3 linked regions of the Sinorhizobium fredii NGR234 genome follow. The protein of the gene in region 1 interacts with the protein of each later gene in a pairwise test. Links are inferred from orthologs where the notes say so. Each region holds a gene or a part of one and is shown on either strand. Other genes may lie near its edges. The genes, in order: NGR_RS28900, dnaQ and dnaE.

Region 1 (3,093 bases):
GTGCGCCTCGCCCATCGCCTCGGCAAGAGGACCGAGCAATTGCTCCTTCTTCTTGACGAGATGCAGCGCGGCGCGGCGCGCGGAACGGGGCCCAAGCCCTGGCACCTTTGCCAGGAGTTGGATGAGCTTTTCGATTTCGGGACCGGTGACTCGCTTTGCCATGGCCGGCTTTTAGCGCATCTCACCGACAAACGGAATCGCTTTGACGGCGATCACCGCGTGGCGATCGCCACCGCCGCACCGGCCGGTCAGAACGGCAGCTTCATTCCGGGCGGGATCGGCAGGCCGGCGGTCAGTTCGCGGGTCTTTTCGGCCTGCACGGCCTCGGCCTTTTCCTTGGCGTCCTTGTGGGCGGCGACGATCAGGTCCTCGAGGATCTCGACATCGTCTTCCTTGAAGAGCGACGGGTCGATCTTCAGGCTCTTCAGGTGGCCCTTGCCGTCGAGCCGGACCGTGACGAGGCCGCCGCCGGAGGTGCCGTCGACTTCGAGCGCGGCGATCTCCGCCTGCAGCTTTTCCATCTTGGCCTGCATTTCCTTGACCTTGCCCATCATGCCGATGATGTCGCGCATCGTCGTCTCCTGTCCTTTGGTATTTATGCCTGAATTCAGAGCGCCGCGTCTCGCGATGCGCTACTCGATGTCGTCGCCGGGGACGATGTCGCCATCGGCGGATTCGGCCGCCGCCAGAGCGAGGTCTTCGACCTCCTCCTCCGCGGCGCGAATGCGCACGTCGGTGATTCTCGCGCCCGGAAAGCGCGCCAGGATCGCGGCGACGTCCGGATCCTGACGGGCGTCGTTGACGCGCTGCTCCTGGGCGCGCTGCTCGGCCTCGACGAGCGTCGGTTCGCCCGGCTCGCGGCTGTAGCTGACGACCCAGTGGATTCCGGTCCATTCCTTGAGCTTGACGGCCAGCTCGTTGAGCAGCGTCTTCGGCGCATCGTCGGAAAGGTTGACGTCGAGCCTGCCGGGCTCGATATGCACGAGCCGCAGGAAGCCGCGCACCAGCGTCTTCAGCTTGATGTCGCGGTTCTTCGCGCAGAGATCGGCGATGTCGCCCACCGAATTGACCGGAACCTTGGGCTCCGCCTTCGCGGCAGGTGCCTGCGCCGGCCTGTCCTCGATCCGCCCGACAGTGATCGGCTGGGCCGCCACATCGGGCACGGCCCGCAGCATGGTGGCGCCATTCGCGGACGGGCGCTGGACGGGTGCAGCCTCGACGGAGCGGGCCTGGACCGGCTGACCGGCCTGAGCCTGGGTATTGCCGCTAGTGCGGGCCGGCGCCGGGCGCCCGTCGCCGGCCTCGCCGCCCGAAAGCTCGAGAAGGCGCCGCGCCGCCTCTTCCGGCGAAGGAAGATGGGCGGCATGGGCGAGCCGGATCAGCACCATCTCGGCAGCGCCGGCCGGGCGCGCCGAGCTTTCCGCCTCGGGAATGCCCTTCAGGAGCATCTGCCAGATACGCGACAGGGTGGTGACCGCGACGCTGCCGGCGAACTCGGCGCCGCGCCGGCGTTCGATCTCGCTGAAGGACTGGTCGTTCGCCGCCTCGGGCACATATTTCATCCGCGTCACCAGATGGGTGAAGTCGGCAAGATCGGTCAAGACGACCGTCGGGTTGGCGCCCGCCTCGTATTGTGCCGCGAATTCGCCGAGCGCCGCGGCCGCATCGCCCTTGACGATGTGTTCGAAGAGATCGACGATGCGGGCCCGGTCGGCAAGACCGAGCATCGAGCGCACCGTCTCCATCTCGACCGAACCGCCGCCATGGGCGATCGCCTGGTCGAGCAGCGACAGGCCGTCGCGCGCCGAGCCTTCCGCGGCACGCGCCACCATCGCCAGCGCTTCCGGCTCGAAACGCACGGCCTCCTTGTTGAGGATGGTGGAGAACAGCCCGACCAGGTCGGAGGCACTGATGCGCCGCAAGTCGAAGCGCTGGCAGCGCGACAGGACAGTGATCGGAACCTTGCGGATCTCGGTCGTCGCGAAGATGAACTTCACATGCTCCGGCGGCTCCTCGAGCGTCTTCAACAGGCCGTTGAAGGCCTGGGTCGAGAGCATGTGCACTTCGTCGATGATATAGACCTTGTAGCGCGCCGAAACGGGCCGGTAGCGCACCTGCTCGATGATCTCGCGGATGTCGTCGATACCGGTATGCGAGGCGGCGTCCATCTCGATGACGTCGACATGGCGGCCGTCCATGATCGCCTGGCAGTGCTCGCCGGGGATGCGCAGGTCGATCGTCGGCTTGTCGATCTCGGCGGTCTTATAGTTCAGCGCCCGCGCCAGGATGCGCGCCGTCGTCGTCTTGCCGACGCCGCGCACGCCGGTCAGCATATAGGCCTGGGCGATGCGGCCGGTCTCGAAGGCGTTGGTGAGCGTGCGCACCATCGGCTCCTGGCCGACCATCAGATCGGAGAAATCCTTTGGGCGATATTTGCGCGCCAGGACGCGGTAGGCGGCCGGTTTCTCGACGGTTGAAACTGGGGATGAAATGGGCGCTTCGTCGCTCATCGACCCTGCCGCTGTTCGAACTCTTGTCCCGACAGGACGGAGAAGGTGGGAGGCTGGCACGATGACCCGTGCCGGGGCTCGTTAGGGCTGCTTCCTTCCGGACCTGACCCGGTTGGCGAGTGGCTCGTCCACCACCAACCTCCCGGCTTCCATATCGGCAATATCTCAAGCAAATGCAAGCCAAGCCGCCAAAAAACTGCTATCGATATAGAATACAAGGCGAATCCCGTTGCTGCCCAGGAGAATTTCTTGACCGGTTTCACGCTCGACGAGCGCCTCGAGCGCGACGGCATCCCGATCGCCTCGATCGGCCTCTGCCAGATGCGCCTGATGAACGACCGCCGCTGGCCATGGCTGATCCTCATTCCGCAGCGGGCCGACGTCACCGAGGTCTTCGAGCTCACGCCGCTCGACCAGACGATGCTGACTTTCGAGACGAACATGGTGGCAACCGCGCTCAAAAAGGTCACCGGAGCTGAGAAGATCAATATCGGCGCGCTCGGCAACATCGTCCGCCAGCTTCATGTGCACGTCATCGCGCGGCGCGAGGGCGATCCCAACTGGCCGGGTCCGGTCTGGGGCA
Region 2 (2,914 bases), 230 kb from region 1 along the record:
GCGCCGTGCACGCGCATCCGATCGCGGCGCTCTCCGAAGTCATGGCCGGCGCCGGCCTGTTCGTGAACACGACGTCGCTCGGCATGGACGGCGAGCCGGCGCCGGCGATCGACTTCTCGCCCTTGGCGAACGGGGCGGTGGTGACCGACATCGTCTATGTGCCGCTGAAGACGCCACTCCTTCGCCAGGCCGAAGAGCAGGGCTACCGCATCGTCGACGGTCTGGGCATGCTCTTGCATCAGGCCGCGCCCGGTTTCGAGAAATGGTTCGGTCTAAGGCCGGTTGTCGATGAAACGCTTCGGCAGATCATCATCAAGGATATGGACGTTCACGCATGATCATTGTCGGGCTCACGGGCTCCATCGGCATGGGAAAGACGACCGCCGCTCAGATGTTCCGGGAGCTCGGCGTCCCGGTGAACGACGCCGACGAGGTGGTTCACGATCTCTATCGCGGCGAAGCGGTGGTGCCGGTCGAAGCCGCCTTTCCGGGCGTCGCGAAGGACGGCGTCATCGATCGGGCGGAACTTTCCAGACAGCTCCTGGCGCAACCGGAGCGTCTCGGCGAGCTGGAGCGGATCGTCCATCCGCTCGTTCGCGCCAAGGAAAGCGAGTTCATCGCCATGCACAAGGCGGCGGGAGCGCCTTTCGTTCTTCTCGATATTCCGCTGCTTTTCGAGACGAAGGCTGAAAAGCGCGTCGACCGGGTCGTCGTCGTCAGCTGCTCTCCGGAGGCCCAGAGAGAACGCGTGATGAAGCGCCCGGGGATGACGGCCGAGAAATTCGCGATGATCCTGGCCCGGCAAGTCCCCGACCAGGAAAAGCGCGCCCGCGCCGATTACGTGATCGACACCAGCGACAGTTTCGACGTCACCCGGGGGCAGGTTCGCGCCATTGTCGATCGATTGCGGGCGACGTAGCGCCGACGATTGCCCTACACCGAGGCAGATCGCGAACCTCCGCTTCAACTGCAAGCGAAATGCCATTAAAACTCAGAAACAGCTCGGACTGATTCGCCGTTGAATCTTCGCCAGGAAAACCGCATGCGTGAGATCATCTTCGATACGGAAACGACCGGCCTCGACAGTCGCGAGGACCGGGTGATCGAGATCGGCGGCGTCGAACTTGAAAATCAGTTTCCGACAGGGCGGACGATTCATATCTACATCAATCCGGGCGACCGCAAGGTCCATCCCGACGCCTTGGCGGTGCATGGCATCACCGACGACTTCCTCAAGGACAAGCCGTCCTTTGCAGATGTCGTCGAGGAAATCGTCGATTTCTTTGGCGACGCGCGCTGGGTCGCGCACAATGCCACCTTCGACATCGGCTTCATCAATGCGGAGTTCGACCGCCTCGGATTGCCGCCGGTCGTCATCGATCGGGTGACCGATACGCTGGCGCTGGCGCGGCGCAAGCACCCGATGGGCCCGAATTCGCTCGACGCACTCTGCCGCCGCTACGGCATTGACAACTCGCACCGCGCCAAGCACGGCGCCCTTCTCGACTCCGAACTTCTGGCGGAAGTCTATATCGAGATGATCGGCGGCCGGCAGGCGGCGCTGGGACTGGTCACCAGCGAGATCGGCGGCCTGGCCGTACAGGCGGACGACGGTCCGATTATTGTCATGCAAAGAGAGCGGTTGCTGGCGCCGCGCCTGACCGAAGCCGAGATCGCCGCCCACGCGGCGCTTGTTTCGAAGATCGGTGCCAAGGCGATCTGGATGAAATACAGCGGCTAAGCCGCCTGCTTTGCGGACAAACAAAAAACCCGGCCTTGAGAGCCGGGTTTTCAGTTTTAAGTCTATCGGAATGCGTCAGTTGGTCGTCGTGTTGCTGTTGGCGACCTGGGCGCGGACCTTCTCTTCCGCCATGCGCTGCGCGAACATCTGCGCAAAATCGATCGGGTCGATCATCAGCGGCGGGAAGCCGCCATTGCGGGTCGCGTCTGCGACGATCTGCCGGGCAAAGGGGAAGAGCAGGCGCGGGCATTCGATGAAGAGCAGCGGCAGCATGTGCTCCTGCGGGAAACCCGAAACGCGGAAGACGCCGCCATAGGCGAGTTCGACATTGAACAGCACCTTGTCGCCGTCCTGGGCCTGGGCGTTCAGCGAGAGAACGACGTCGAAATCGTTCTCGGCGAGCGGGTTGGCATTGACGTTGACATTGATGTTGATCGACGGCGCCTGGTCGCGGGCCTGCAGCGAACGCGGTGCGCCGGGGTTCTCGAAGGAGAGGTCCTTGACGTACTGGGCCAGAATGTTGAGCGACGGGGCCTGCTGGGCGCCGTTGCCGTTGGATGCGGTATCGGTCGTCATAAGAGTTTCCTCGGACTTCGAATTTGGTGAGGCCATCTAGCATTTCGGTCCAGGGCTTACAACCCTCGAAGCCGGAACCGGTTCCCCGGCATTAAGGGGTTTCGATCGCTCGCCGGACCTACAGCGCCGCGCGTCTTTTCAGACGCGCCAAGGTTGCCGTGGCACCTTGAGTCGATCAACATCGGCCTGGTCTAGCGGGAAATCCGGTTGCTTGGCGGAGAGGGACCGTTTTCGTCGTCGTTCTTCCTGGAGAACTCGTCCGAGTCGAGATCGATGATCGCCGGGCCGCGCGGCCGGTCGCTCCTCGCGCCGCTTCCGTAATAGAAGCCGCTTCCGGTTGTCAGGATCGTCAACCGCGTCTGCAGGAAGGAAGCGATGGCGCGTCTGATCGGCGGCAGGAAGAGAATGAGGCCGGCAATATCGGTGATGAAGCCCGGAACGATCAGCAGGATCGCCCCAACGAAAATGAGCGCACCGCCGAGAAGATCCGGGCCCGGGTCCTTCCCCGCTCGCGCCGCGTCCTGCACGCGGCGCAAAGTGCCGAGACCCTGGATGCGGAGAAGCAGGACGCCGGCTACTCCGCTCAAAAGGACGAGG
Region 3 (4,181 bases), 2.6 Mb from region 1 along the record:
CCCACGGAGTTCAACGCCCTTCAGCGGACCTTGAACCGCCTGACGGTGCCCGACGATGTGCGCCGGCGCATTGCCGGCCTTCTTGCCGATGGGTCGTCGCTTTCGATCTCCGACACCGACACGGGACTGGAGACCGGCGAAGGCACCGACTTCATCACCATCACACATTCGGTAAGCGGCCGCTGACGGTTTCACCCTGACTGGGTCGTTCTATACGAGCTCGACGTCCACGACACCCGGCGCGGAGCGAAGGGCGGCGGCGATCTCCGGCGAGATGCGATATTTCTCGCTGAGCTCGACCTCGATCTCCCGCTGCCCATTGTCCTTGATGACGATGAAGGAGACGAGGCCGTCTCCCTTGGCGTTGAGGTGCGAGGCGATCGAGCGCAAGGGGCCGGAATCGCGCACATAGACGCGCAGCGCCTTCTGCATCTGCAGCGATTCTTCCTCGAGCGACCGAAGCGTGCGGATGCGTAGGCCGATCCCTTCCGGCCGCTCCTCCGCATCCACGGTCATCACCAGGGATTTGCCGGCCTCCAGCAGATCGCGATACTGGTTCAGCATTTCCGAGAAGAGCACCGCCTCGAACTGGCCCGACGCGTCGGAGAAGGCGACGATGCCCATCTTGTTGCCTGTGCGCGTCTTGCGTTCCTGCTTCGATGTCACCGTGCCGGCAAGCCGGCCGGCACTCGCCCCTTTCTTCACGGCGGCCGAGAAATCCGCGAAAGTCTGCACGCGCATCTTCGCCAGCAGCTTGTTGTAGGTGTCGAGCGGATGGGCGGACAGGTAGAAGCCGAGCACCTGAAACTCCCGATGCAGCTTCTCCGAGGCAAGCCAGGGCGTATAGACCGGCAGCGCGATCTTCTCCGGCCCTGTCGCCGCTCCGGCACCGAACATGTCGCTCTGGCCGCTCAGCTTGTTTTCCTGGGCGCGCTGCGCGAAGCCGAGGATGCGGTCGAGCCCGCCGATCAGTTCGGCCCGGTCGTAGCCGAAGCAGTCGAAGGCGCCGGCGGCGATCAGGCTTTCGAAAACGCGCCGGTTCAGGAGCTTCGGGTCGATCCGCAGGCAAAAATCTTCGAGGCTTGCGAAGGGACGGTCGCCGCGAACGGCGACGATGTGCTCGACGGCGGATTCGCCCACGCCCTTGATGGCGGCAAGCGAGTAATAGATGCGGTTGTCGCCGGTCTCGAAGAGGCGGAACGAAGTCTGCACCGAGGGTGCAATGACCTGGATTCCGAGCCGGATGGCGTCCTGGCGGAAGTCGTTGATCTTCTCGGTGTTCGACATGTCGAGCGTCATCGAGGCCGCCAGGAACTCGACCGGATAGTGCGCCTTCATATAGGCGGTCTGGTAGGAGACGATGGCGTAGGCGGCCGCGTGCGATTTGTTGAAACCGTAATTGGCGAACTTGGCGAGCAGATCGAAGATCAGGTCCGCCTGCGGTTTTACCACGCCGTTGCCGACCGCGCCTTCGACGAAACGGGCCCGCTGCTTGTCCATCTCCTCCTTGATCTTCTTGCCCATGGCGCGGCGCAGCAGGTCGGCCTCGCCGAGCGAATAGCCCGACAGCACCTGGGCGATCTGCATCACCTGTTCCTGATAGACGATGACCCCTTGAGTCTCCTTGAGCAGATGGTCGATCTTCGGATGGATCGATTCGATTTCCTCTTCGCCATGCTTGCGGGCGTTGTAGACCGGGATGTTCTCCATCGGACCCGGCCGGTAGAGCGCGACCAGCGCGATGATGTCCTCGATGCAGTCGGGCCGCATGCCGATCAGCGCCTTGCGCATGCCGGCGCTTTCCACCTGGAATACCCCGACCGTCTCGCCGCGGGAGAGAATCTCGTAGGTCTTCGGATCGTCGAGCGGGATGCTGGCAAGATCGACCGCAATGCCGCGCTTGGCGACGAAGTCGACTGCCGTCTTCAGCACCGTCAGGGTCTTCAGGCCCAGGAAGTCGAACTTGACGAGGCCGGCCTGCTCGACCCATTTCATGTTGAACTGGGTGACCGGCATGTCGGAGCGCGGATCGCGGTACATCGGCACCAGTTGCGACAGCGGCCGGTCGCCGATGACGATGCCCGCCGCATGCGTCGAGGCGTGGCGGTAGAGGCCCTCGATCTTCTGCGCGATGTCCAGCAGCCGGCCGACGACCGGCTCCTTTTCGGCCTCCTCCTGCAGGCGCGGTTCCTCCTCGATCGCCTTCGACAGCGGCGTCGGATTGGCCGGATTGTTCGGCACCAGCTTGCAGATCTTGTCGACCTGGCCATAGGGCATTTCCAGCACGCGTCCGACGTCGCGCAGCGCGGCGCGCGCCTGCAGCGATCCGAAGGTGATGATCTGCGCCACCTGCTCGCGGCCATATTTTTGCTGGACGTAGCGGATCACTTCTTCGCGGCGGTCCTGGCAGAAGTCGATGTCGAAGTCCGGCATCGACACGCGCTCCGGGTTGAGGAAGCGCTCGAAGAGCAGCGAGAAGCGCATCGGATCGACGTCGGTGATCGTCAGCGCATAGGCGACCAGCGAGCCGGCGCCCGAGCCGCGGCCCGGGCCGACGGGGATGTCATGCTGCTTCGCCCATTTGATGAAGTCCGCAACGATCAGGAAGTAGCCGGGGAACTTCATGCGTTCGATAACGCCGAGTTCGAAGGCGAGGCGCTCGCGATAGTCTTCTTCCTTGTAGCCGGGCGCCATGCCGAGCCTGGACAGGCGCTGCTCCAGCCCCTCCTCCGCCTGCCGGCGAAGCTCCGCGGACTCGGCGCGCTCGGCCTCCACCGGATCGTCCGAGGCGCCGGTGAAGCGCGGCAGGATCGGCCCGCGGGTCTTCAGCATGAAGGAGCAGCGGCGCGCGATCTCGACGGTATTTTCCAGCGCCTCCGGCAGATCGGCGAAGAGCGCCGCCATTTCCTTGCGGCTCTTCAAGTAATGATCCGACGTCAACCGGAAACGGCGATCGTCGGAGACGACGGCGTTGTGGGCAACGGCCATCAGCGCATCATGCGCATCATAGTCGGCCGGCGACGGGAAGAAGGCTTCGTTGGTCGCAACGAGTGGGATGTCGTGGCGATAGGCAAGGTCGACCAGGCGATTCTCCTGGCGTCGATCGTAACTGCCGTGCCGTTGCAGTTCGACATAGAGACGATCGCCGAACAGCTCGACCAGCGTCTTGAGGCGCGCTTCGGCAAGCGCGGCCAAGCCGGCCTTCAGCGCCAGGTCGACCGGCCCACTGCCGGCGCCGGTCAAGGCAATCAGACCCTCGGTGCCGCCAGCCGCAAGCCAGGAGCGCGTTACTCGCACCGCCTGATGACCTTCGCCTTCGAGATAGGCGCGACTGACCAGGTCGACAAGGCGTGTATAGCCCGCGTCGGTCGCAGCGATCAGAACGATCGAAGGCAGCTTGGCAAGCTGCTGCGCATGGCTGCGCCGCTCCCCCTCCGCCTCGTCCTCCATGTCGATGGAGAGCTGGCAGCCGATGATCGGCTGCAATCCGTCGTCCGCTGCCTTCTGGGAGAACTCCAGCGCCGCGAACAGGTTGTTGGTATCGGCAATGCCGATGGCCGGCTGCTCGTCGGCCACCGCCTTGGCGATGATCTTCTTCAGCGGCAGCGCGCCTTCCAGCAGCGAGAATGCCGAATGGACCCGCAGGTGAACGAATTGCGGGTCCATTGCGCCTGCCGCGCCTTGCCCAATGCTTTCGTCGCCTGCCATTGCCGCACTCCGATTCTTGTCCGGTGCGGAGGATATCCCGTTTCCGGCCCCGACTGTCCAGCCTCACGGCGAAACCCGGTATCTTTTTACCCGGCCGCGCTTTGCAGGACGGAGTCGAGCCGGGCAGCGATCACATACCGAGCGCGATCACCGAAATGCTTGCGATGAAAAGGCTCATCGAGGCGAAGGCAGCAAGATCACGGACGAAATCAGTCATAACATGGCTCCTTTCGGCTATTGTTCTTTTTTTGTTCCATTTTTGTTCAATAGTCAAGCAAGCGTGCATGAAACGCCCGCTATTCACCGGCTATGGTTAATTCAACCAAGGCGATCAGCTTCCTCGCCTCATTGGCAGACACCGGGACCAACCGAATCGTTTAAGATCGTGGCATCCACAGCAGAGGGCAGTGCGCACCCTCTCCTCTTCAAGGAACGCCCATGAGAACGGTTCTGCTTGCAGCCTCCCTGTTGCT

Evidence for each region.
Region 2: the proteins of NGR_RS28900 (region 1) and dnaQ interact in binary tests that used the Escherichia coli proteins (3 or more experiments, as listed by UniProt). The link is inferred for Sinorhizobium fredii NGR234 from one-to-one orthologs.
Region 3: the proteins of NGR_RS28900 (region 1) and dnaE interact in binary tests that used the Escherichia coli proteins (3 or more experiments, as listed by UniProt). The link is inferred for Sinorhizobium fredii NGR234 from one-to-one orthologs.

The regions. Positions count from the first base shown.
Region 1 is NC_012587.1:3,772,140-3,775,232, reverse strand. Bases 72-3,015 are described here. They hold NGR_RS28900 (DNA polymerase III subunit gamma/tau), read right to left. Parts: upstream 2,511-3,015; coding sequence 633-2,510; downstream 72-632. Other genes in these bases: NGR_RS28890 (HIT domain-containing protein), read left to right, coding at 2,718-3,015; NGR_RS28905 (YbaB/EbfC family nucleoid-associated protein), read right to left, coding at 249-572; recR (recombination mediator RecR), read right to left, coding at 72-162. Also shown: more of recR, read right to left, coding at 1-71; more of NGR_RS28890, read left to right, coding at 3,016-3,093. UniProt on the Escherichia coli protein: Part of the beta sliding clamp loading complex, which hydrolyzes ATP to load the beta clamp onto primed DNA to form the DNA replication pre-initiation complex.
Region 2 is NC_012587.1:3,541,216-3,544,129, forward strand. The notes cover bases 127-2,891. They hold dnaQ (DNA polymerase III subunit epsilon), read left to right. Parts: upstream 127-1,042; coding sequence 1,043-1,741; downstream 1,742-2,891. Other genes in these bases: NGR_RS27875 (shikimate dehydrogenase), read left to right, coding at 127-338; coaE (dephospho-CoA kinase), read left to right, coding at 335-919; secB (protein-export chaperone SecB), read right to left, coding at 1,817-2,317; NGR_RS27895 (FxsA family protein), read right to left, coding at 2,509-2,891. Outside these bases: more of NGR_RS27875, read left to right, coding at 1-126; more of NGR_RS27895, read right to left, coding at 2,892-2,914. UniProt on the Escherichia coli protein: DNA polymerase III is a complex, multichain enzyme responsible for most of the replicative synthesis in bacteria. The epsilon subunit contain the editing function and is a proofreading 3'-5' exonuclease.
Region 3 is NC_012587.1:1,135,006-1,139,186, reverse strand. The notes cover bases 11-4,042. They hold dnaE (DNA polymerase III subunit alpha), read right to left. Parts: upstream 3,709-4,042; coding sequence 211-3,708; downstream 11-210. Other genes in these bases: NGR_RS16650 (L,D-transpeptidase family protein), read left to right, coding at 11-186. In the rest of the region: more of NGR_RS16650, read left to right, coding at 1-10; NGR_RS16640 (hypothetical protein), read left to right, coding at 4,147-4,181. UniProt on the Escherichia coli protein: DNA polymerase III is a complex, multichain enzyme responsible for most of the replicative synthesis in bacteria. This DNA polymerase also exhibits 3' to 5' exonuclease activity. The alpha chain is the DNA polymerase catalytic subunit.